One region of the Photobacterium satsumensis genome, then DNA from elsewhere that is predicted to be linked to it. Evidence: riboswitches for the same ligand, from Rfam matches in the RefSeq annotation. Region 1 holds a riboswitch; each other region holds the start of a gene.
The links. Region 1 has a riboswitch for lysine ahead of L4D79_RS19350 (Na+/H+ antiporter NhaC family protein). Riboswitches for the same ligand answer to the same signal wherever they lie in the genome.
Positions count from the first base shown of each region.

Region 2: another riboswitch for lysine. It lies ahead of L4D79_RS10260 (Na+/H+ antiporter NhaC family protein); the one in region 1 lies ahead of L4D79_RS19350 (Na+/H+ antiporter NhaC family protein).
Region 3: another riboswitch for lysine. It lies ahead of L4D79_RS08820 (Na+/H+ antiporter NhaC family protein); the one in region 1 lies ahead of L4D79_RS19350 (Na+/H+ antiporter NhaC family protein).
Region 4: another riboswitch for lysine. It lies ahead of lysC (lysine-sensitive aspartokinase 3); the one in region 1 lies ahead of L4D79_RS19350 (Na+/H+ antiporter NhaC family protein).

Region 1 covers NZ_JAKJSK010000009.1:180,013-185,691, forward strand. Annotated here, with positions in the region: gene L4D79_RS19335 (YcgL domain-containing protein) at 1-94, shown strand, start outside; gene L4D79_RS19340 (lytic murein transglycosylase) at 98-1,066, shown strand; gene L4D79_RS19345 (H-NS family histone-like protein) at 1,346-1,741, opposite strand; lysine riboswitch at 2,112-2,295, shown strand; gene L4D79_RS19350 (Na+/H+ antiporter NhaC family protein) at 2,395-3,990, shown strand; gene L4D79_RS19355 (thymidine kinase) at 4,176-4,754, shown strand; gene hisIE (bifunctional phosphoribosyl-AMP cyclohydrolase/phosphoribosyl-ATP diphosphatase HisIE) at 4,820-5,446, opposite strand; gene hisF (imidazole glycerol phosphate synthase subunit HisF) at 5,443-5,679, opposite strand, start outside.
Region 2 covers NZ_JAKJSK010000006.1:2,271,357-2,277,035, forward strand. Annotated here, with positions in the region: gene L4D79_RS10245 (LysR family transcriptional regulator) at 1-292, shown strand, start outside; gene L4D79_RS10250 (D-alanine--D-alanine ligase) at 365-1,279, opposite strand; gene L4D79_RS10255 (3-keto-alpha-glucoside-1,2-lyase-like domain-containing protein) at 1,567-2,280, shown strand; gene L4D79_RS10260 (Na+/H+ antiporter NhaC family protein) at 2,367-3,953, opposite strand; lysine riboswitch at 4,037-4,207, opposite strand; gene L4D79_RS10265 (BCCT family transporter) at 4,395-5,679, shown strand, end outside.
Region 3 covers NZ_JAKJSK010000006.1:1,924,734-1,930,412, forward strand. Annotated here, with positions in the region: gene L4D79_RS08805 (magnesium transporter) at 1-114, shown strand, start outside; gene L4D79_RS08810 (HD domain-containing protein) at 191-763, opposite strand; gene L4D79_RS08815 (saccharopine dehydrogenase) at 936-2,000, opposite strand; gene L4D79_RS08820 (Na+/H+ antiporter NhaC family protein) at 2,043-3,539, opposite strand; lysine riboswitch at 3,678-3,854, opposite strand; gene cspE (transcription antiterminator/RNA stability regulator CspE) at 4,278-4,487, opposite strand; gene L4D79_RS08830 (NupC/NupG family nucleoside CNT transporter) at 4,865-5,679, opposite strand, start outside.
Region 4 covers NZ_JAKJSK010000014.1:5,254-10,932, reverse strand. Annotated here, with positions in the region: gene L4D79_RS24065 (PglL family O-oligosaccharyltransferase) at 1-552, shown strand, start outside; gene L4D79_RS24060 (pyridoxal-phosphate-dependent aminotransferase family protein) at 632-1,750, opposite strand; lysine riboswitch at 2,007-2,193, shown strand; gene lysC (lysine-sensitive aspartokinase 3) at 2,302-3,684, shown strand; gene metH (methionine synthase) at 3,787-5,679, opposite strand, start outside.

The sequences.
Region 1 (5,679 bases):
AAAAGGCAGCGGGTATTACCTGCAAGTACCGCCGCCCGTGCCAAACTTACTGGAGCAATACAAAGCGGATAAAGCCGCCAGCAGCAAAGGATAAACTATGCATAAGCGATTGATATCGGCCTTTGTGGCCTTAGGGTTAGGATTATCATCGGCGGTTTATGCTGATGAGGGGTTTGATAACTATGTCGAAGGACTAAAAGTTGAAGCCCAGGAAAAAGGAATTTCAGAGTCGATTATCAACTCTGCTTTTGATGGCATTACGTTTGTCGAACGCGCAGTAAAGGCGGATAAAAATCAACCAGAGCGGAAGTTGACGCTGGATGAGTATATTCCACGCGCGGTGCCGGCTTGGAAAGTAAAGCAGGCTAATGAGCTTTATCGTCAGCATAAATCAACGCTGGATAAAATTGGTCAGCAATATGGCGTTCAGCCACGCTTTATTGTTGCCTTATGGGGGGTCGAAAGTAATTTCGGTCGTCTGATGGGTAATTATAATGTGGTTGAGGCTTTATCGACCATGGCTTATGAAGGCCGTCGTGAAGCCTTTTTCCGCGGGCAGGTAATGGCGGCGCTGGAAATATTGGATGCTGGTCATATTAGCCCTGAAAACATGAAGGGCTCTTGGGCGGGGGCGATGGGGCAACCTCAGTTTATGCCGACGTCATTTTTGTCTTATGCAGTTGATGGCAATAATGACGGAAAGATTGATATCTGGCAGACAGAGGCTGATGTTTTTGCCTCTGCCGCGAATTATTTAAAAAAAGCGGGCTGGGATGATCAATATACTTGGGGTCGACAAGTTTCATTATCGGCTTCTATCGATGATTCGTTGCTGGGGGTCGAAAAGAGCAAAGCCAAAACGCTAGCAGATTGGCAACGACTAGGCGTTCGTCGTTTGAATGGCCAGGCTTTACCGAATGTTGATATTGATGCGTGGCTTATTCAACCGGATGATAAGCATGGCCGGGCCTACTTGATCTACGGTAATTACCAATCCTTACTGAAATGGAACCGCTCACACTATTTCGCTTTGGCGGTAAGTCATTTAGCCGACCAAATCCGCTAAAGCCACAATATGACAAAGAAGCCAGACCAAGAGGTCTGGTTTTTTATACTTTAAAGAAAGTAACGAGCTTCTCTATAATCGTAACGATGACTCAAAATTAACGACTCATTATTGGGTGTTATTAACTCATCGAGTTAATTTTGTCATGGTTATGTGATTGGTGTTGTTGATTTTTACCATTAACATCAAAATGTTACATTTTTCCAGAACATTTTTTCCTAGCAATAAAAAAACCCGGCAAAGCCGGGTTTTTAGATATTCGCAAGATAATTTGAATGATTAGATTTCAAATTCTTCTAGAGACTTGCCGTCATCAAGTGCTTTTTTAAGAGCGCTTGGTGTACGACCTTGGCCAGTCCAAGTTTTCTCATCACCATTTTCATCTAGGAAACGGTATTTAGCTGGACGCTGTGCACGTTTCGCTTTAGGTGCTTTATTTAGAGTCGCTAGAAGCTCTTCTGGGTCAATACCGTCAGCAAGAAGCATTTCACGGTATTGAGCTAGCTTCTCGGTACGTTCTTTTTCTTTAGCGACTTCTTCAGCTTCAGACTCTTCACGCTCAGTAACAACAGTTTGAAGTTTTTCTAGCGCTTCCTGTAGTTGCTCAAGAGAATATTCACGAGAAAGAGCGCGTAGGCTGCGAAGGTTAAGTAGCGCTTTCATTGCATCAGACATTTTTTATTTCCTGTAGGCCTAAAACTATAAATTAATAATAGCAGTGACAATTCAATAATTGCAATAATAATACTTTTAATACGGCGATGCCAATTAAAAAATGAAGGGTTCATTTATTTTTTCGCAAATTATCGGGTTCATTTCTCATTTGTAATAGAATGTAATGCTCAAGATGAGTAAATATTCTTATCTACAATCAACAGAAGCTGTTAAATAATTGCCATCAATTTCATATGTAATGAGTATGAAAATTTGCTTTCAACTGCCTGATTCTTGTTACTCATCGCAAGACTATTCACTATTTGTGTCATTTTTTTCACATTAACTGGTTGCATTTGGATGTCTATTCCGTAGAATTGACCAGACCTAGACTAAGGGTAGAGGCGCATCGTCTATTAGTAGTAAATCGGAGGGTGATTCCGGTGAGGATTTACGAAAGGAGCCGTTGCCGAAGTAAGCTCGGACTATCAAACCAGCTTGCTGGGGTTGTCACCAAATAGGGACAACACTGCCATAGTATATAATTACATTAACTATGGAGCGCTACTGTGGAGTCGGAAAAGGGGTACCTCCCTTCCTTTTACTCTTCTATACACGACAAGATGTGGTGTAAAACAGTAGATCTCCAACCAGGATCGGTTGTAGTCGAGATCATGAATATTGTAGATTTTTCCCATTCCGCCATGTCACTGTTGCCACCTTTGGTTGCATTGGGCTTGGCAATCCTTACACGACGCGTTTTAGTTTCTTTGGGTGTAGGTGTCCTTCTGGGCGCATTCCTGCTGACTGATTTTTCGGTTGGTGGCACCGCAAGCTATATTGGTACCACGGTTAAAGGGCTGTTTATTGATGACGGCGCCATTAACAGCTGGAACATGAGTATCGTCGCCTTCCTTATTTTGCTGGGTATGACCACAGCATTGCTGACACTTTCTGGCGGTACCCGTGCATTTGCCGAGTGGGCACAAACCAAAATCAAGAGCAAGCGTGGTGCTAAATTGCTGGCTGCTTTCTTGGGTGTGTTTATTTTTGTTGATGATTACTTCAATAGCTTGGCGGTCGGTTCGATCTCACGCCCAGTGACAGATCGTTTTTATGTATCCCGAGCCAAACTGGCGTATATCCTTGATTCAACAGCAGCACCAATGTGTGTGCTAATGCCTGCTTCAAGCTGGGGTGCCTACATTATCACCTTGATTGGCGGTATTTTGGCAACACATGGCGTCACAGAGTACACCCCGCTGGGTGCATTCGTACAGCTGGCTCCAATGAATTTCTATGCAGTTTTTGCCCTGCTGATGGTATTCGTGGTGGCGTGGTTCCAAATTGATGTTGGCCCGATGAAAAAGCATGAGCTAGAAGCAAGCCATTGCCGCGGCTTCGATGAAGGCGATGACGACAGCCGTGCCAAGGATCTGAACGACGAGCTAGAAATTGAAGAAAGCAAAAATGGCCGTGTTGCTGACCTTATCATGCCAATTGTGACCCTGATTGTAGCCACTTTCTTCTTTATGATCTTTACGGGCTACCAAGCACTGGCTGCTGATGGCCTTGCATTTAGCGTTCTGGGTGCCTTTGAGAACACCGATGTGGGTATGTCTCTGGTATACGGTGGCCTGGTTGGTTTTGCGGCCGCGCTAATCCCGGTATTCCGCCAGCGTATCCCGATGGCTGATGTCACGTCTACGCTGTGGATCGGGGCGAAGTCGATGTTCGGTGCGATTTTAATCCTGCTGTTTGCATGGAGCATCGGTTCGGTGATCAGCGATATGGCAACGGGCAAATACCTGTCGACGATGGTGGAAGGTAATATTAGCCCTATGTTGTTGCCGGCTATCCTATTCTTGCTTGCTGGATTGATGGCATTCTCTACCGGTACCTCATGGGGTACGTTCGGTATCATGCTACCAATCGCCGGTGATCTGGCTGCTGCAACGGATATCATGCTAATGCTACCTATGCTCGGTGCCGTATTGGCGGGCTCTGTATTCGGTGACCATTGTTCTCCTATTTCGGATACCACAATTCTGTCGTCAACCGGTGCACGCTGTCACCACATTGATCACGTATCAACGCAGTTACCGTACGCGTTGTCGATGGCGGTGGTATCAACCATTGGTTTCTTGGTACTTGGTTTCACGAGCTCTCTGGCTGTGTCGTTCCTAGCGGCAACCGTAGCCTTTATCGTGGCTTGTGCTGGACTGTCGTGGCTATCTCGCCGCCCTCAGGAAGCAACAGCAAACGCTTAAAACTGACGGTTTGAATATGAAAAGAGCCTGTATTTGATACAGGCTTTTTTTATTTCAGCGAGATGTGAGGTTTGACCGATATCCAGTTACAAAGAAGTTGAGCTTGCTCCTTTCAATCTGAAGGGCTTTTCTGTAGCATCTCGGCTGATTTTTTCACGCACCAATCGTATTACTAGGGAAGCTTAATGGCCCAGATGTATTTCTATTACTCGGCAATGAATGCGGGTAAGTCGACAACATTATTACAGTCATCATTTAATTACCGCGAGCGAGGCATGACGCCGGTGATTTTTACTGCGGCAATTGATGACCGTTATGGCAAAGGCATGGTCAGCTCTCGAATTGGTTTGCAAGAAGAAGCTGAGCTCTTTAATGTCAGCGATGATCTTTATGCCCGCCTACAAGATATGAATACAACGCACAAAGTTGACTGCGTATTGATTGATGAATGCCAGTTCTTAACCAAAGAGCAGGTTTACCAATTGACGGAAGTCGTCGACAAGCTAAATATTCCGGTGCTTTGTTATGGTTTACGCAGTGATTTCCGCGGTGAGTTATTCGCAGGAAGCCGTTATTTGCTTGCGTGGGCAGATAAATTGGTTGAATTGAAAACCATCTGCCACTGTGGCCGTAAAGCCAATATGGTGATCCGCCAAGATGCCAGCGGTAAAGCGATTGCTGACGGTGATCAGGTTGAGATCGGCGGCAACGACCGGTATGTATCGGTTTGCCGCAAGCACTACAAAGAAGCCCTTGAGCGCTAAAGTTTGCATTCAATAAAAACCCGGCCAATTGGCCGGGTTTTTTATGCTTACCGTGTTAATTGATGCTATTTGTGGCGCTCTTGCAACTTGGCCGTGACATCCGACAGCGACATCCCCTGATCCTGTAGCAGCACCAGCAGGTGGTAGATCAAATCGGCAGACTCACAGACTAACTCCGCCTTGTCACCCGACGTAGCCGCAAGCGCGACTTCAACGCCTTCTTCCCCCACCTTTTGCGAAATCCGCTTGGTGCCACGGGCATACAAACTGGCGGTATAGGACGATTCAGGATCGGCACCTTTACGAGAAGCCAAAACCTGTTCAAGTTGATGAAGGAACACCAGAGCGGGCTGCTCAATTTGGCCTTCTTCAGCAGTATTGCTGTCAAAGCAGGTGGTGGTGCCCAAGTGGCAGGTTGGGCCGATAGGGGCAACTTGCACCAGCAAGGTATCCTGATCGCAATCGAGTTTGATACTTTTTAGCTGAAGCACATTGCCCGAGGTTTCCCCTTTGGTCCATAAACGCGCTTTGGTGCGGGACCAGAAAGTGACTTGCTTCGTTTCAAGGGTTTTATTCAGCGCTTCATCATTCATGTAGCCAAGCATCAGTACTTGGCCGCTGGTGTTGTCTTGTACGATAGCCGGAACCAATCCGTCTACTTTGTCCCAATTGATGCTGTTTGCTAGGCTCATAGTCGGATCTCCACATCTTGTTGTTTCAGGTATTGCTTAAGCTCACCAATGTTGATGATTTGTTTGTGAAATACCGATGCAGCAAGGGCACCATCGACATTCGCTTTATTGAAGGCATCGGCAAAGTGCACCATCTCACCGGCACCACCAGAGGCGATCAACGGTACATGGCAGACGTCGCGTACCATATCGAGCTGGGTAAGATCGTAGCCGTTGCGCACACCGTCCTCGTT
Region 2 (5,679 bases), on a different contig from region 1:
GGAGGGCTGCAGTAACCAAACCTTCGCGCATTTTTACTTCTGTTTCCAAGCGGCGGTAGACGGCTTGGGAGGGGCGCTAGGATCATACCCATTAGTTGTCGATGACTTGAAGCGAGGCAACTTGATTGCACCGTTTGGCTTTATGCCGTCAGGCCACAAATATGTTTTGCTATCCCAAAAACGCACCCCAAGCGATTTGGAATATCGCTTTACTCAATGGCTTGTCGGGAGCTTGTCGGGTTGCGTACCGACAGAAGGTGAAGCTAATGGCCTTAGTGGAATGGCTTTCTGATGTATGCCAGCCCTATTCCATGCATGGCCATGGTAACCTGCATGGAATAGGGCAGAAGATTGAAACGAGAAGTTATTTCACGTCATCAAACGTCGCACTATCGAGTAGTGCGGCGATAGTCTCTTCAAAGTTTAGGCCTGCTTGCTTCGCCGCCATCGGGAACACGCTACGGGTGGTCATACCCGGTACGGTATTCATCTCAATTAGCCAGACTTTTCCGTTGTCATCCAAGAACGTATCAACACGGCCCCAGCCTCGGCATCCCAAGGTTTTATAGGCGGCCAGAGCGGCTTCCTGCATTTTTTTTTCCTGCTCATCGGTTAAGTCTGATGGGCAGTGATACGTCGCCGTTTGATCACCGAACTTGGCATCCCAGTCAAAAAACGTATCTGACTTGATTTGCACTGCAGGCAGGGCTTTACCATCAAGGATGGCGCAGGTGTACTCTCTGCCGGTGATAAATTGCTCGACTAGGATGTCATCGTCATACTCAAAGGCATCAATCAACGCTTTGAAGAGCTCATCAGGTGACGAAGCCTTTGATACACCGATACTGCAACCTTGATTCAATGGCTTGACCACCACTGGGTAGGTAAGATCTGCCAATGTTGCTTTGATGGTATCGGTTGGAATGTGTTTGTTTACCTTGATCCAATCAGCGGTTCGAAGGCCATTAGAGCGCCAAATTTCTTTGGTTTTTAATTTGTTGAGGGAGATTGATGAAGCAAGCAGTCCACTGCCTGTGTAGGGGATTTTTAGTAAGTCTAGCAGGGCTTGGATATGCCCGCTTTCTCCCATGCCGCCATGAAGAGCAATGAACACTTTGTCGAGGTTAAAGAAGCCCTGCAAGGTGATATCAATATGGCGTGGATCAATCTTGATAGCTTCATGCCCCAGCGACTCAACGGCCTCTGCAATGCAATTGCCCGATTTTAATGAGACTGCACGCTCACTTGAATCTCCGCCGTATATAATTCCAATTCTCATTGTTGTTGTTCCGATTCAGCTCTGTTGTATAAAAATGATCGTTAAAAGATGAAGCGCCGACGATTTTTTACTCTAAATAATCACTATAAATAGTGATATAAAATTGCTTGTATAGCGTTTAGTGGCTTATTGTAATGAGGTGCATATTATACTGGGCGGGTGTGTATTGAAAGTCTGATGTTGAGCCGGACTTTATTTTTAACACAGAGAATGTTGTCTTATTTTTGAGCAAAGGATGGATTTCTTTTCAGCTAACTTGAAATAAACATCCAGCTAGGTAGTGGGCTATGAACAGGCAGAAAAGGTCGGCAAAGCCATTCGGTATGTGGGCAATAACGTTGTGCATAGGACTGTTTGCGAATGTTGCAACGGCATTAGACTTTGAAAATTTCCCGTTGGACACCTTGGATAATACGGTTGCTGAAGGTGTTAAAGCTGAAGTGGTCGATTACCACGGCCAAAAAGGCATACACGTGTCAGTGTTACCGGAGCATAAGTCACTGGCGCAGGGGGGCTGTGACAATTGTACCTATCTTGCTTTGCAGACACTTCCATTCCGTGACGGCACCATTGAGCTATTGATGGCAGGTGAGCCGCAACAGGAGTCGGCCACTGGCTTCGTTGGTATTGTCTTTCGGGTGAGTGAAGATATGTCAGAGTACGAAGGGGTTTACTTACGTCCTGTTAATGCGGTGTCAGAAGATGAAACACAGCGTGAATTAACGATTCAATATTTCTCCTACCCTGATCACTCAGGAGATGTGCTCAGGGAAACCGCTCCGGGCCAATATGAAAGCGCCGCTAACATTCGTCCCGGTCAGTGGTTTAAATTGACGGCTGAGATAAACAATAACCAAGCTATTTTTTATATTGATGGAGAGAAGGTGCTGGTGGTGGATCGGCTGTTCCATGGCTCGGAACACAAAGGGGTGATAGGGCTTATCACCCAGCCGGGTAACAATGCCTATTTCTCTGACTTGAAAATCAAGCACAGCCAGTAAGCGCAGCAAAGAGACAAAGATCGGCTGATAAACAAAGAGCAAGGCCCATGGCCTTGCTCTTTTGGTAATCGTATTGAGGTGCTGTGTTAGCCAGTCACAGGCTCGGCAGCCATAACGGGCTTGCTTTTGCGAACCGCAAAGGCACAGAAGGCTAAGAACCAGAGGCTACTAACGGCAACACCTGCCCAAGCTGAATGGGTGTAACCGATGGCGAGGTAACCCAGTAGGGCACCGAACGCGACCGAGCATGCGTAAGGTAGCTGGGTCATTACATGGTCCATATGGTGACAGCCTGCACCGGTCGCCGACAGGATACTGGTGCTTGAAATTGGTGAGCTGTGATCACCAAATACCGCACCTGCCAACACAGCAGACAGCATAGGAAGTAGGAGTGCAATGTCACTGGCAGCGGCAATATCACCGGCGAGTGGTAGCATGATACCGAAGGTACCCCAGCTGGTCCCGGTCGCAAATGCCATGGCACAAGACAGTAGGAAGACAACCGCTGGAAGCAGCTCAACAGGCAGGTTTCCGTTTGACATAGAAGCCAGGTAAATACCGGTTTGCATGTCACGGACAACTGAACCGATCGTCCAAGCAAAGAACAAGATCACAATAGCGGGCATCATCGCTGAAATGCCTTGTGGTGCCGCTTTCATCCAAGAATCTTTGCCAAGTTTCAAACGCAGGGCTAGGGCAATAGAAACCACAAGGCTACAGATCGCACCGTATACCAGTGATGAGCCGACATCGGTGTTTTCAAATGAACCGATCACGCTGAAGGCCTCGCCATTAGCGGCAAGTACATCAGCGCCAGATTGCACCATGAAAAATACCGTCGCCATCGTTAGGGTTAGGATGGGCAATACCATGTCGATCATGCCGCCTTTGGCAGATTCAGGTACCTCAACCTCCAAACCTGCAGGCTTGCCTTTGGACTCATCCCATAGTTTGCCTTCTAGCGCCCATTTCTCATGCTTGCGCATTGGACCGATATCAAGTTGGAAAGCAATAACGCACAGCACCATGACCAAAGTGAAGACCGCATACAGGTTCATTGGCATCATCTCGACAAAGGCCGAGATTGGGCTCTGATCTGTCACGCCGTGCGCCACCATGATACCGCCCACCAAGGCGATGATGTAGGCACCCCATGACGAGATAGGCATCAGTACACAAACCGGTGCCGCGGTTGAATCAAGCAGGTAGGCCAATTTTGCACGTGAAATGTTGAAACGGTCGGTAACCGGACGACAGATTGCCCCTACAGATAGGCTGTGGAAGAAGTCATCGATGAAGAAGATAAAGACCATCAAACCGGTGAGGGACTTGGCACTGCGGCGATCTTTACAGCGTACCGCTGCCCAGTCGGCAAACGCTTGGGTTGCACCGGATACGCTCATCAAGCTGATCAGCGCACCAAGCAGCAGCATGAAGATGATCATGTTGACGTTGTCACCATTCAGTGCACCATCAACCCAGACAATCGCCAGCACTTTTTCAACCAGGTACTGCAGTGACTCAAGCGGTGAATATTGGTTTAGCATCATGGCACCGGCAAAGATACCTGAGCCAAGGGAAAGCAAAACCCGCCTAGTAGTGACTGCAAGGATAACAGCCAGCATGGCTGGGACAACGGACATTAGCGAGTCCGAAAAATCTACAAGGTTCATGATCTCATCACACCTACAACTTAAAGGTGGAGATCTACCGAAAGGAAGTGTAACTAAGACGCAGAAAGGTATGACTTGTTACCCCTTCAGGTAGCGCTCCATAGGTAAATACTATGGCAGTTCTGTGCCTATTTGACACAGACCCAGCGACTGAGTTGATAGCTGCAGTCACTTCGGCGCTGACTCCTTTCTCCGGCTTCACAGGTATCACCCTCTGCTCGGTTACTCTTAGGCAGCGCGCCTCTACTGATTTAGGGAATATCACCGTCAATCCTACTGGAATTAGGTGATAAGTCGAACATTATATACGGCTGAATAATTATGTCAGCTAATAATCAGCTTTTTTCATCGTGTTCATTAGAATGTTGGTTTGAAGCGTTAGGCCCTTTTCTCGGATTATCTCAGTTACCCATTACAGGGATTTAATCTTAAGGAGCTACCGTGTTTTCTCGCAAACACTTTGAATTGATCGATAAACCCACCTTCTTCGGGGCGCTGGGCATGTTGATCTCGGTTGTGGTGCCTTTGCTGCTGTTTCCAGTACAAGGTGCTGAATGGATTGCTATCGCCAAAACGTTTATGACTGACAAATTAGGGTTCCTATATTTGTCGCTCGGTGTCGCTGCATTTTTCTTTATGATTTACATCGTTTTTTCCGACATCGGCCAAATCAAATTGGGTGATCCTGATGAAAAGCCTGAATTTACCACGGCTTCATGGGCAGCGATGCTGTTCTGTGGGGGGATCGGTGCCAGTATCTTGTACTGGGGAACGATAGAGTGGGCGTATTATTACCAAGCGCCTCCGTTCCAGCTTGAGCCGGGGAGTGAAGAGGCGGTTCGCTGGGCCGCAACCTACGGTTTGTTCCATTGGGGGCCGATTGCTTGGTCCATCTACTTGGTGCCAGCCTTGCCGATTGCGTATTTCTTTTATGTCCGTAAGCAGCCAGTACTGAAGGTATCAGCGGCGTTGATGCCAGTCATTGGTGAAGCCCGTAGTTATGGTTGGTTGGGTAAAGTCATTGATGTGTTGTTTATCTTTGGTCTGCTCGGTGGTGGTGCGACAACCCTTGGCCTCGCTGCCCCCTTGATCACAGAAGGTGCCAACTACCTGTTTGGTGTACCAAAAGATACCGTGACCCAGATTATTGTTTTGATGCTTTGTACCGCGATATTTGCCTATTCGGCTTATGCCGGGATGGAAAAAGGGATCAAATTCCTCAGTAATATCAACTTCTGGGGCGCGCTTGGTTTATTGGCCTTTGTGTTGATTTCAGGCCCAACCATTTTCATGCTGGAAACAGGGCTTGATTCACTGGGCCGTATGCTGTCGAATTTCTTTGTGATGGCAACATGGGCCGAGCCTTTCGGTGGCTATGGCTCGTTTGAGAATACCCATTTCCCGCAGGATTGGACCATTTTCTATTGGGCGTGGTGGCTGGTGTTCGCACCGAGTATGGGGTTGTTTGTAGCCAGGATTTCACGTGGCCGTACAATCAAGCAAATGGTAACGGGGTCGATCTTCTTTGGCTCGATGGGCTGCTTCTTGTTCTTCATGATTTTGGGTAACTACGGTCTGTCATTGCAGTTGTCTGGTGCTCTAGATGTCGTTGGTATCCTCAATAGTGAAGGGGCGACTAAGGCCATTTTCTCAATTCTTGAGCAACTGCCTTACAGCACAGCGGTTATTGCCGCGTTCACGCTATTGTGTTTAATTTTCACGGCAA
Region 3 (5,679 bases), on a different contig from region 1:
CTCGACAAACTCAAACTCGACCCGGCACTGGCAGGTTCGGTGATCCTCACCACGGTGACCGATGTGGTCGGTTTCTTTGCCTTCCTCGGAACGGCTAAGCTGTTACTTATTTAAGACGCTTCTGTACACCGAGTACCTCAACGACCTCAACTCTGAGGTACTCGGTTAGACTGAATTATTCACGTTTGCCTTACCCCTGACTCTCCATATTACTGCTAGTATCTTCATCAACAATGGCACGTATCGCCACCAGTAATGGATGCTGATCGGTATATTTCTTGCCGTAGTGAAGGTTAAACGCGTAATCAAAATCATCAGGGTTCAAGCCTTGATTATGCTGGATCAGGGTTTCCAGTTTATCCAACCCCTTGGCAACTTTGGCCTCCGGCGTCTGGGCCTGCTCATACTCATCCCATAGCGTCAGGATATGTTGCTGCATCGAATCGCTAAGCGGAGCAATCAAGGTCTGCAAGTCCAAACGCTCCTGATGGGATTTATCAATATTCGGATCTTGGTCAACAGCCGCAATATCGCCAGAAATAGCTTCACCCAAATCATGGATCACGCACATCTGCATCAGCTTAGCATGGTCAATTTCAGGCATGGCCTGCTCGAACAACATAGCCATTAAACATAGCCGCCACGTATGCTCTGCGGTGCTTTCTTTTCGGCCTTGGGTGGTATGGGCACTCCTCAGTGTGTCCTTCAATTGTTCGGCCTGGCGCAGGAAGTCCAAAATACCGTTTATCTCTTCAAGCTGCATAATATCCCCATGACTACATTTCTATCTACTGTATTCACCTAGCAATCAAACAATTAGAACTCCACACCCAAATGAGATCAAGGTGCTTGGTATATAGCTAAGCAAAAAAAATCCGAGTGTACTTCTACACTCGGATACATTACCTAGCCAATGATTGTTATTCTTGAAAAGGTTACTTGATGCTACTAAGCGCCGATGCGTAGAAGTCACGCGCCCGTGCCCACACACCGTTTGGATCATCACCATTGCAAAGCGTCAGCAAATGCGGCAAAAGCTGCCCAGCGAAATCTTCGCTGCTTTCTTTCGGTAGTACGGTCGGCAGATGGTCAACCGCCTGGACATACACACCGCCGACATCCGACTCAATGATCGGCTTAGACAGTTTTGTGCTCTGGTTATAGATACGAATTGGGTTATCCGGGTTGTTCGGATCGCAGCTGACATCACTGATCATGCTTAGGCGTGGATTCTCACCTAGGCTTTCCTTTGTAATGAAAGGAGGCGTACCTTCAGCCAAGTAGGCACAGTTAACCAAGATATCGTAATCATTGATGGCAGTGAATGGACCACCCGCTTTAGTTTCCTCGATATCCCAGCCGTCAGCATCGATATCCAACTCAGCAAATAAATCCAATGCGCCACGACCACAACGACCAAACTGACCAATAACCAACACCTTCGGCTTTTCGGACAAGGTCGCAACCTGCTCACCCAATACTGCTAGGTAATGATCGCGATCCGGGTAGCTGCTCACCGCACCGAACACATCTTTACACTGTAAATGATGGATATAACCCGATAAACCAATCGCCGCACCGACATAACCCGCCCAGTATCCGAAGGCACAAACACGCTTGCCCAGTTCATCTTGCAGGAACTCCAAGTCAAGGATCTGGCCGCCGCCAGCATTGTAACGCGACAGGATCTGTACCGCTTCATCCTGCCCCTTGAAGGCATGGGCAAAATAAATGTGCTGATGCTTGAGTGGAAAATCGGCTTCGGCCAATTCTTTCAAGCCAAGGATATAGGCGTGTTCCGGTGCTTCGGTCCAACTATGCCCGTCAGCCAGTTCACAACCGACATCCACATAAGCTTGGTCGGGAAAAATACGTGTGCTGCTACGCTCCACAATTACTTGTGCGCCAGCATCAATCAGTGATTTGGCCCCTGTTGGTGTCAGTGCCGTTCTGTGTTCACCAACTTTTACTTCATCTCTTAGCCAAAATAGTGTGTTCATCATCAATCCTTTATAAACAGACGCTTTCTAAGCAATCGCTTCTTAAGCGGTAATAGGGCTTACTGAAGCCTGACGGCGCACCATCAAAACAATCAAAGCAATTTGCAGTAATGCCGCCAACAAAATGGTATACGGGCTACGGGTGATCTCGGCGACCATAAAACCAATACTGGCAGTCACACCAGTCAAAATGGCATACGGGAACTGGGTACGGACATGGGATACATGATCACACCCGGTAGACATCGAACTTAAAATCGTTGTATCTGAAATCGGTGAAGAATGATCCCCCAGCATGCCGCCACTCAAAGCTGCGCCAATACAAATCAGCGGGTCAGCCCCCAGAGCGCTGGCAACCGGTACAGCAATGGGGATCAAGATAGCAAAGGTGCCCCACGACGATCCCGTCGCCACCGAGATAAAACTGCCGATAATAAAAATCATTGCTGGCAGCAAGAATACCGGCAGACGGTCATTCATTACCTGGCTGATATAATCCCCAGTCCCCAGAGACTTACAGATATCACCCAAGGTCCATGCCAGTAGCAAGATAATCAAAATTAGCATGATCCGCTGCATTCCCGACACAAAAGTGTTGAAGGCTGTCGAAGCGGTCATAGTTTTGGTATAGGCGTAGTAGGCAATCGCTGTTACCGAGGCAATCAGATAGCTGGTTCCCAATGATGTGCGGATCACAGGTCCATTGATTGTGCCGTGCAGGTGGTAATTGTAGGTAAACAAGGCAATCAGCGAGCCAAACAGCACAGCCAGTGGTAGGACTATCAGTGAAATACGACCAGATTTAACCGGCTGCTCTTGGCCTGACGATGGCACACTCACCTCCGTCTGCTGGCGGGCTTGTTGCTCTGCTTCAGCCATCGGGCCCCAATCTTTTTTCAACATCGCATAAACAGGGACACTGAAAAGCGCCAGCAATGCATAGAGCTGATAGGGGATCACCTGCAAGAACGTCGTGAAACCATCGACTTGCTGGCCCATATTATCGAAAGCGTTTTCAATCAACCCTTGCGAATAGACCCCCCAGCTGATGATAGGGATCAGCACACAAACCGGTGACGAGGTCGAGTCGATAATGAACGCCAGTTTTTCTTTGCTCAATTTGAGCTTCTGATAGATTGGCGAGAACATCGGGCCAAGGATAAGCGAATTGCCCGAGTCGGTGAAAAAGATCCCAATCCCGGTCGCCCATGTCGCCAACTGGGCTTTGATCGGGGATGACACATAACGGGTGGCCATGGTCGAGAACGCTGCCATACCACCACTTTGCTCGACCAGATAGATAAAGCCTGAAATGATGGTAATAACAATAATGATCTGGGCGTTGCTACCTGAGGCGAGCTGGGTAAACGGCCCATCAGACAGGAACATCAGCGCAGTATCAACGGGATGGCCCTTAGTTAAAATCAGCATACCGCTGATCACTGCCACTCCCAGCGCCAAAACAACATGCCGAGTGGTAAAGGCGAGTATCAATGCCAGCACCGCGGGTACGATGGACAACAATCCGTAATCAGCCATTCGTAGACTTCTCCTGAAAAAACAACATCAAGGTACTTTTATACCCAGTGAATTTAGTATCGAGGAGGGGTGTATAGAAACACGGGCAGACAAAGGCTGTACGAAATCGGTAGGTGAACTTACCTGTTCGATGACAAAAATTGCTGTAGCTCCCCACCCAAACAAGGTCTGGATGACAGTGCTGTTCCTATTAAGAACAACCCCAGCAGCACGGCTGACAACCGATACTACTTCGGCATTGGCTCCTTTCATTTAGCTTCTCTGGCTGTCGGCCTTCACTAAACTACTGTTAGGCAATGCGCCTCTACTAACTAGCGAGACTGAATAACTTCTCGCGCTACAATGAATAAAACACAATTTTCGCCAAACCAAACAGAATTGACCACAAACCGTGAGCAAGATCACACAAACAATTCTTTAAAACATTAATTTAACATCACTAAACACTATAAAAGCACACCATTGAAGGTTAAATCACCATAACGATCGACTTCCGGCCGCTCTGATAGTTTGATATGAATACATACCGAGAACCATGACATGGCTGTTAAGATTAGTTTGAACAAATAAGCAGCTAGAGATGTTATCGCAATAGTTTTGGTTGCATATTTACGCAACTAAAGGAAAACAGGGAATAGGTAAAGAAAAGGAGAAGGAGAAGGAGAAATGCGGATCAGATATGACAGATATAAAAAATGCCGGCCTAAGCCAGCATTTTATCACAAAGTAAGTTTCGACTTACAGAGCTACAACGTTTGCAGCTTGTGGGCCTTTTTGACCTTGTTCTACGTCAAAAGAAACCTTTTGACCTTCAGCAAGAGTCTTGAAGCCTTCAGAAGCGATAGCGCGGAAGTGTACGAATACATCAGCACCGCCGTTTTCTTGAGTGATGAAACCGAAACCTTTCTCTTCGTTGAACCACTTAACGATACCAGTTGACTTAGACATAGACTGCCCCTTATAAATTCATTAATAAACTAATCGCATTATGCGATATGATAGGTTAGTGAATTATTTAATGTTACGTTCAATCTAAGGGAAACAGTGAGATACAGTACGATAACGTAAAAGTAGCTAAAGGTTTAACTTGTACTTGATGTTGCATTGAATAACTCTTTGTTCTAAAGAACGAGACGAATATTAACAGCTGAGCGCTTTATGTACAGCATTATTTTTAAAAAAATCAAAAAAAAATCAAAATCAGTAAGATCTCCGCTCATAAACCCAGTGTAAACCCGCCATAACCACTGAGATCCCCCTATATAAAGTAGCCAAGCAACATAAATTTACTCGGCTATCCGTATGCAACGACAGAAAAGAGGAACCTAAAACGAGAAAAAGAAGCCCGCAATCGTCGCACTCATAAGGTTTGACATGGTGGCGGCAAAAATCGCCGACATACATAGCGTCGAAATTTCATGACGACGCTTAGGTGCCATCGTACCTAATCCCCCCAGCAGCATTGCCGCGGCGGCAAAGTTCGCAAAGCCACACAATGCAAACGTGATTATGGCGGTACTACGAGTCGATAGCTCAGTCACTGCTAGGTACTCAGTGAAATTCACATAAGCGACAAACTCATTAAGCACCAACTTCTGGCCTATAAACGATGCCGATACCATTGCCTCGTCAAATGGGATACCAATAATCACCGCGACCGGATAGAACAAATAGCCAAGCAAGTACTCCAGCGACAATTCAGGCAAGCCGATATAGCTACCCACACCGCCAAGCATGCCGTTGACCAAGGCAATCAAGCCAATAAACGCAAGTAGCATAGCACCGACATTCAATGCCAGCATGAGTCCGCTGGATGCCCCTGCAGCGGCAGCATCAATGACATTGGCCGGTTTTTCTATTGATACATCTTCTTCAACCGTTTCACTACTTCGCTCCTCGGTTTCTGGCACCAATATTTTGGCGAACAACAAACCACCCGGCGCCGCCATGAATGACGCAGCAATCAGGTATTGCATATCAACCCCCATTGCCGCGAAGCCACCTAATACCGTGCCAGCAATCGAGGCTAAACCACCACACATCACTGCGAACAGTTCAGAACGGCTCAGGCGATTAATATAGGGGGCAATGACCAACGGCGCTTCGGTTTGGCCAACAAAAATATTGGCCGTCGCAGACA
Region 4 (5,679 bases), on a different contig from region 1:
TCCCAGCTGGAATACCCCTTCTATCACTCGCTGATCCACTGGGTGATCTTCATCTTGCTGATTTACTGGGTTGATAATCTGACCGCCAAGTACTACCGAAAAAAAATGCACTATATTCTGTCAATCCGCGCACTGGTATTGACGGTACCACTGATCACCACCGGCTTTATGGCCACTACTCTGTACTCTGGCGCCCAACTTACCCAGTACGAAACAAGCCACCCGGCCAATGTTGACTACCTGCTGCGGGTTAATAACCCTTGGGCGTGGCAAAACCGGTTCGAATGGGATTTGCACATCACCCAACTTCAGCTAGGTATAGCCAGTAATAACCCTGCTCTGATCCAGGAGTTTATCGACTGGGCTGAGCAGAAGGCCAAGCAATGGCCACGCATCGCGCTTTACCAAAACCTCGTTGCAGCCTATAACCAACTCGGTCAGCAAGAGCAAGCCGCCCAAATTCTGGATGAAGCCCAATACCTGTATCCGGGCCATACGTTTTTAACGGAGACGGACTTGCCAGCTCAGGCTGGAGAAAGAGAAACGCCGTAATCCCTATGATGTAATACCAGAACGAAAAAGGGCTACCAGTGGTAGCCCTTTTTGCTAATAAAGCCATAATCGCTTAGATTCACTTCAGCGTGGTTTCCAACGCCCGTAAACACAACGCGACATTTTCGCTTCGGGCTGCATAGCCCATCAGCCCAATACGCCATGCTTTACCCGCCAAAGCACCGAGGCCAGCACCAATTTCCAGGTTGTAGCGCTCCAGCAAGGTCTTCCTCACCTCGGCGTCATCAATACCCTCGGGAATATATACGGCATTAAGCTGTGGCAAGCGGTGGGCTTCATCAACCACAAATTCAATCCCTAATTGCTCTAGACCTTCACGCAACTCCAGATGGGCATCTTTATGACGCTGCCAGGCATTTTCCAAGCCTTCATTTTGCAGTAGAACCAAGGCTTCATGCAGTGCATACAAACTGTTCACCGGCGCGGTATGATGATAGCTTCGCTTGCCTTCTCCACTCCAGTAACCCAGCACCAAGCTCTGATCCAAAAACCAGCTCTGGACAGGCGCCTGACGGCTTTGGATCTTGGCGACGGCTTTCTCAGAGAAAGTCAGTGGTGACAAGCCCGGAACACAAGATAAGCACTTCTGGCTGCCAGAGTACACCGCATCAAGTTGCCATTCATCCACCAGCAAGGGCACGCCACCGAGCGATGTCACGGCATCGACAATCGTCAGGCAATCATGCTCACGGGCCAGTTTGGCAATCGCCTCTGCATCGGTCAAAGCACCAGTAGAGGTTTCGGCATGGACAAAGGCCACGATTTTGGCATCTGGGTGGCTCTCGAGCGCTTGGGCAACCAAAGCAGGATCAACAGGCTCGCCCCAGTTATTATCAACCATAACCGCAACACCACCGCAGCGCTCGACATTCTCACGCATCCTGTCACCAAACACGCCATTACGGCAGACAATCACTTTGTCACCCGGCTCTACCAAATTAACAAAGCAGGCTTCCATACCGGCACTACCCGGCGCAGAAACCGCAATGGTAAAGGTATTTTGAGTTTGGAAGGCATACTGTAGCAGTTGCTTGAGCTCATCCATCATGCCGATGAATAGTGGATCTAGGTGGCCAATGGTCGGACGGCTCAGGGCCTGTAGCACCTGTGGGTAAATATCCGATGGACCGGGCCCCATAAGGGTGCGTTGTGGTGGATAGAAACTACCAATCGTCATTTTTATCTTTCTCCCTGGCGGTAAGCGTGGCATTCGCCTCATTATTGTAAGGTACTGATTGACTATATCAGTATTAGGCTAATTATGCTTATCCCAAATCATAACCCCCTTGTAGCACATAGCTCCCCTGGATACTTGTGACAATTTTTTGCAATTTTTATGCATATTTTATTTCTGTGCAATTGACAACGGACTAGGAAATCCGGTTCAATATAGATCGTTTTTTGTTCATCCTGAGGAAAGGTTTTTCTCAGGTGAAGACAGAAGAGGAGCGTTACCCAGGTATCTGGATTGCGGGGCCCCACCCCAAAGCAGTCTTGAGAGGGGGAGTAACGCCGAGATACAACATGACAGGGGGCATGGAGTATCGGCTACGAAGGTTGAATCCTTCTGGCTGTCATCTATTCACTATGGTAATGAATAGATGGGGAGCTTCTGGTTGTTGTACCGGTTTACATCTTGCCTTTTTGCTCTCCTGACTTTTTGTCGGGACTACCATCCCGAGCCCCCTGTGAATTGCGTTTTGACTTTTTATTACTGGGAGACTCGTTGTGAGCTTTGTCGAAAATAACTTTACTGTTCCTCCACCGATAACCGTAGCGAAATTTGGCGGTACTAGCGTAGCCGATCATGCCGCCATGAGCCGAAGTGCCACGATCATCAAGGATAATCCTGCTGCCAAAGTAGTATTGATCAGTGCCTGTTCCGGCGTTACCAACCTGTTAGTTGAACTTGCAAATGGAATTGCCGATAACGAGCAGCGCTCCCAACGGCTACAGCAATTAAAATCGATACACCAAAACATTATCGACAAACTGGCCCGTCCGGAAGCCGTTGCTGACCACATAGAACAATTAATCAATACCGTGGCTAGTCTCGCAGAGCTGGCGGCCGATGCCCCTTCGACCAAGCTGACCGATCAATTGGTTGCCCATGGCGAATTGTTGTCGACCCACCTGTTTAGCCAAATTCTCAACGAAATGGGGGCTCCAGCCCAACGTTTCGATATTCGCTCCGTGATGCGCACTGACGGCCAGCATGGTAAAGCCATACCGGATGTCGATACTATCCGTCAGCTTGCCGATGAACAACTCCAGCCACTGCTGGAAAAAGACACCGTTATCGTTTCCCAAGGCTTTATCGGCTCAAGCCGTGAAGGCGAAACCACCACGTTAGGCCGCGGCGGCAGTGATTACAGTGCAGCCTTGGTCGCCGAGGCTATCAGCGCGGAAACTCTGGAAATATGGACCGATGTACCGGGTATGTATTCCACAGACCCGCGTATCACAAGCAATGCCAAGCCAATCAGCGAGATTAGCTTTAGCGAAGCGTCTGAAATGGCCAACTTCGGGGCGAAAATCCTTCATCCATCAACTCTGTTGCCTGCGGTCCGCCAACAAATCCCTGTCTTTATCGGTTCATCCAAAGCACCTGAACAAGGTGGCACCTGGATCCGCCAGCAAGTCAGCGAACCACCGAAATTCAGGGCTCTGGCACTGCGCTGTAATCAAACGATGGTAACCCTGACCAGCCTGAACATGTTCCATGCCTATGGCTTCCTGTCAGAGGTCTTTCGTATTTTGGCCGAACACAAAATCTCGGTCGACTTGATCACCACCTCAGAAGTCAGTGTGTCACTCACTCTGGATCAGACCGATACAGGAGGAGGCGCGCCTAGCCTACCAGAGAGCGCTATGGATCAGCTTAGCCAGCTATGCCGAGTAGACGTCGAGCAAGATCTTTGCCTGGTTGCATTGATCGGTAACGATCTTGGTGATGCCCCTGGCGCTGCAACCCAGGTATTCAGTCGCCTGGAACAATACAGCCCACGCATGATCTGCTTTGGTGCCAGCACCCACAACCTGTGCTTCCTGGTCAAAAACAAAGAGTCGCGGGAAGTGATTAAGGTCTTGCACCACGGGCTATTCGAGTAATCGTATATCTCAGGATGGGACAGAAAATAAGAAAAAGGCGCTCAATGAGCGCCTTTTTTAGTTTTGATGACCCGTCCTAAAAGGCGGGTCCATTAACCATAACTAGTTATTCAGATTCGGACCCAGCCATTTTTCAGCCTCAGCGAGATCCCACCCTTTGCGATCAGCATAGCTGTCTCGCTGATCGTTCTGGATCTGGGCGATTGCAAAATAGCGCGAATCCGGGTGGGAGAAGTACCAACCCGATACCGAGGCGCCCGGCCACATGGCGTAGCTGGTTGTCAGTGACATGTCGATCGTCTCTTCGACGTTTAACAACTCCCACAAGCTGCCCTTTTCGGTATGCTCCGGACAGGCCGGATATCCCGGAGCCGGTCGGATCCCTTGGTATTTCTCACGGATCAGATCGTCGTTGGACAAATCCTCATCTGGCGAATAGCCCCAAATATCCTTACGCACCTGCTCGTGAAGGTACTCGGCAAAGGCTTCAGCCAAGCGATCAGCAATCGCTTGGATCATAATGGCATTGTAGTCATCACCTGCCGCCTTATAGGCATCAGCCAGCTCACGCTCACCAATCCCACCGGTTACTGCAAAGGCGCCGATCCAATCAGCTTTACCGCTCTCTTTCGGCGCTATGTAATCAGACAGGCAGTAGTTGAAACCTTTGGGTTTATCCGTTTGCTGGCGCAAGTTATGCAGTACTTTGGCAACTTCGGTGCGAGACTCATCGGTATACACCTCGATATCATCGCCCACGCTGTTGGCCGGGAACATGGCACACATACCACGGGCTTCCAGCAACCCCTCCAGCTCAACGCGATCGAGTAAGTCATTGGCATCTTTAAACAAACGACGAGCTTCCTCGCCCACTTCCTCATGATCAAGGATGGCAGGGTATTTCCCCATCAACGACCAGGTCATGAAGAATGGCGTCCAGTCAATATACTGGCGCAGGGTAGCAACATCGAAGCCCTCAAACACTTGGACGCCTGATTTGCATGGTGCTGGCGGCGTATAGGTCTCCCAGTCAATGGCCACTCGGTTTGCCCGAGCCACAGCCAGAGAGACCTGCTTGGTCTTGGGCCGCTTGCGGCTATGCTGATCACGCACCCTGACATAATCGGCATCCAATTTCTCGACAAAAGCCGGACGCAGCTCATCAGAGAGCAGCGAAGTACACACCCCTACAGCACGAGACGCGTTGTTCACATAAACGACTGGATGGCTGTAATTCTGTTCTATCTTCACTGCGGTATGCGCTTTGGAGGTTGTCGCCCCACCAATCAGTAAAGGTAACTCAAAGCCTTGTCGCTCCATTTCCTTGGCGACATGCACCATCTCGTCAAGCGATGGCGTGATCAGGCCCGACAGGCCTATAATATCGACATTCTCTTCCTTGGCGACCTTGAGGATTTTCTCACAAGATACCATCACACCCAGATCGATGATCTCGTAGTTATTACACTGAAGTACCACGCCTACAATGTTTTTACCGATATCGTGGACATCACCTTTTACCGTCGCGAGTAAAATTTTACCGTTAGTGCTTCCGGCCTGCTTCTCAGCGTTAATATACGGCTCAAGGTGGCCAACGGCCTGTTTCATAACACGGGCAGATTTCACTACCTGTGGCAGGAACATCTTGCCTTCACCAAACAAGTCGCCAACCACGTTCATGCCATCCATCAGCGGTCCTTCAATAACCTCCAATGGCTTGGATGCATTCACCCTGGCTTCTTCGGTATCTGCGACAATAAATTCAGTGATGCCTTTGACCAATGCATGCTCCAGCCGTTTTGCTACCGGCCAGCTGCGCCACTCAAGTAGAGAGGCATCTTCTTCCTTGCCGACACCTTTATTGGCATAGTCAGCAGCAATATCCAGCAAACGTTCCGTCGAGTCATCACGCCGGTTCAGAACTACGTCTTCTACGGCTTCACGCAGTTTTTCCGGAACGTTATCATAGACCTCAAGTTGCCCTGCGTTAACGAT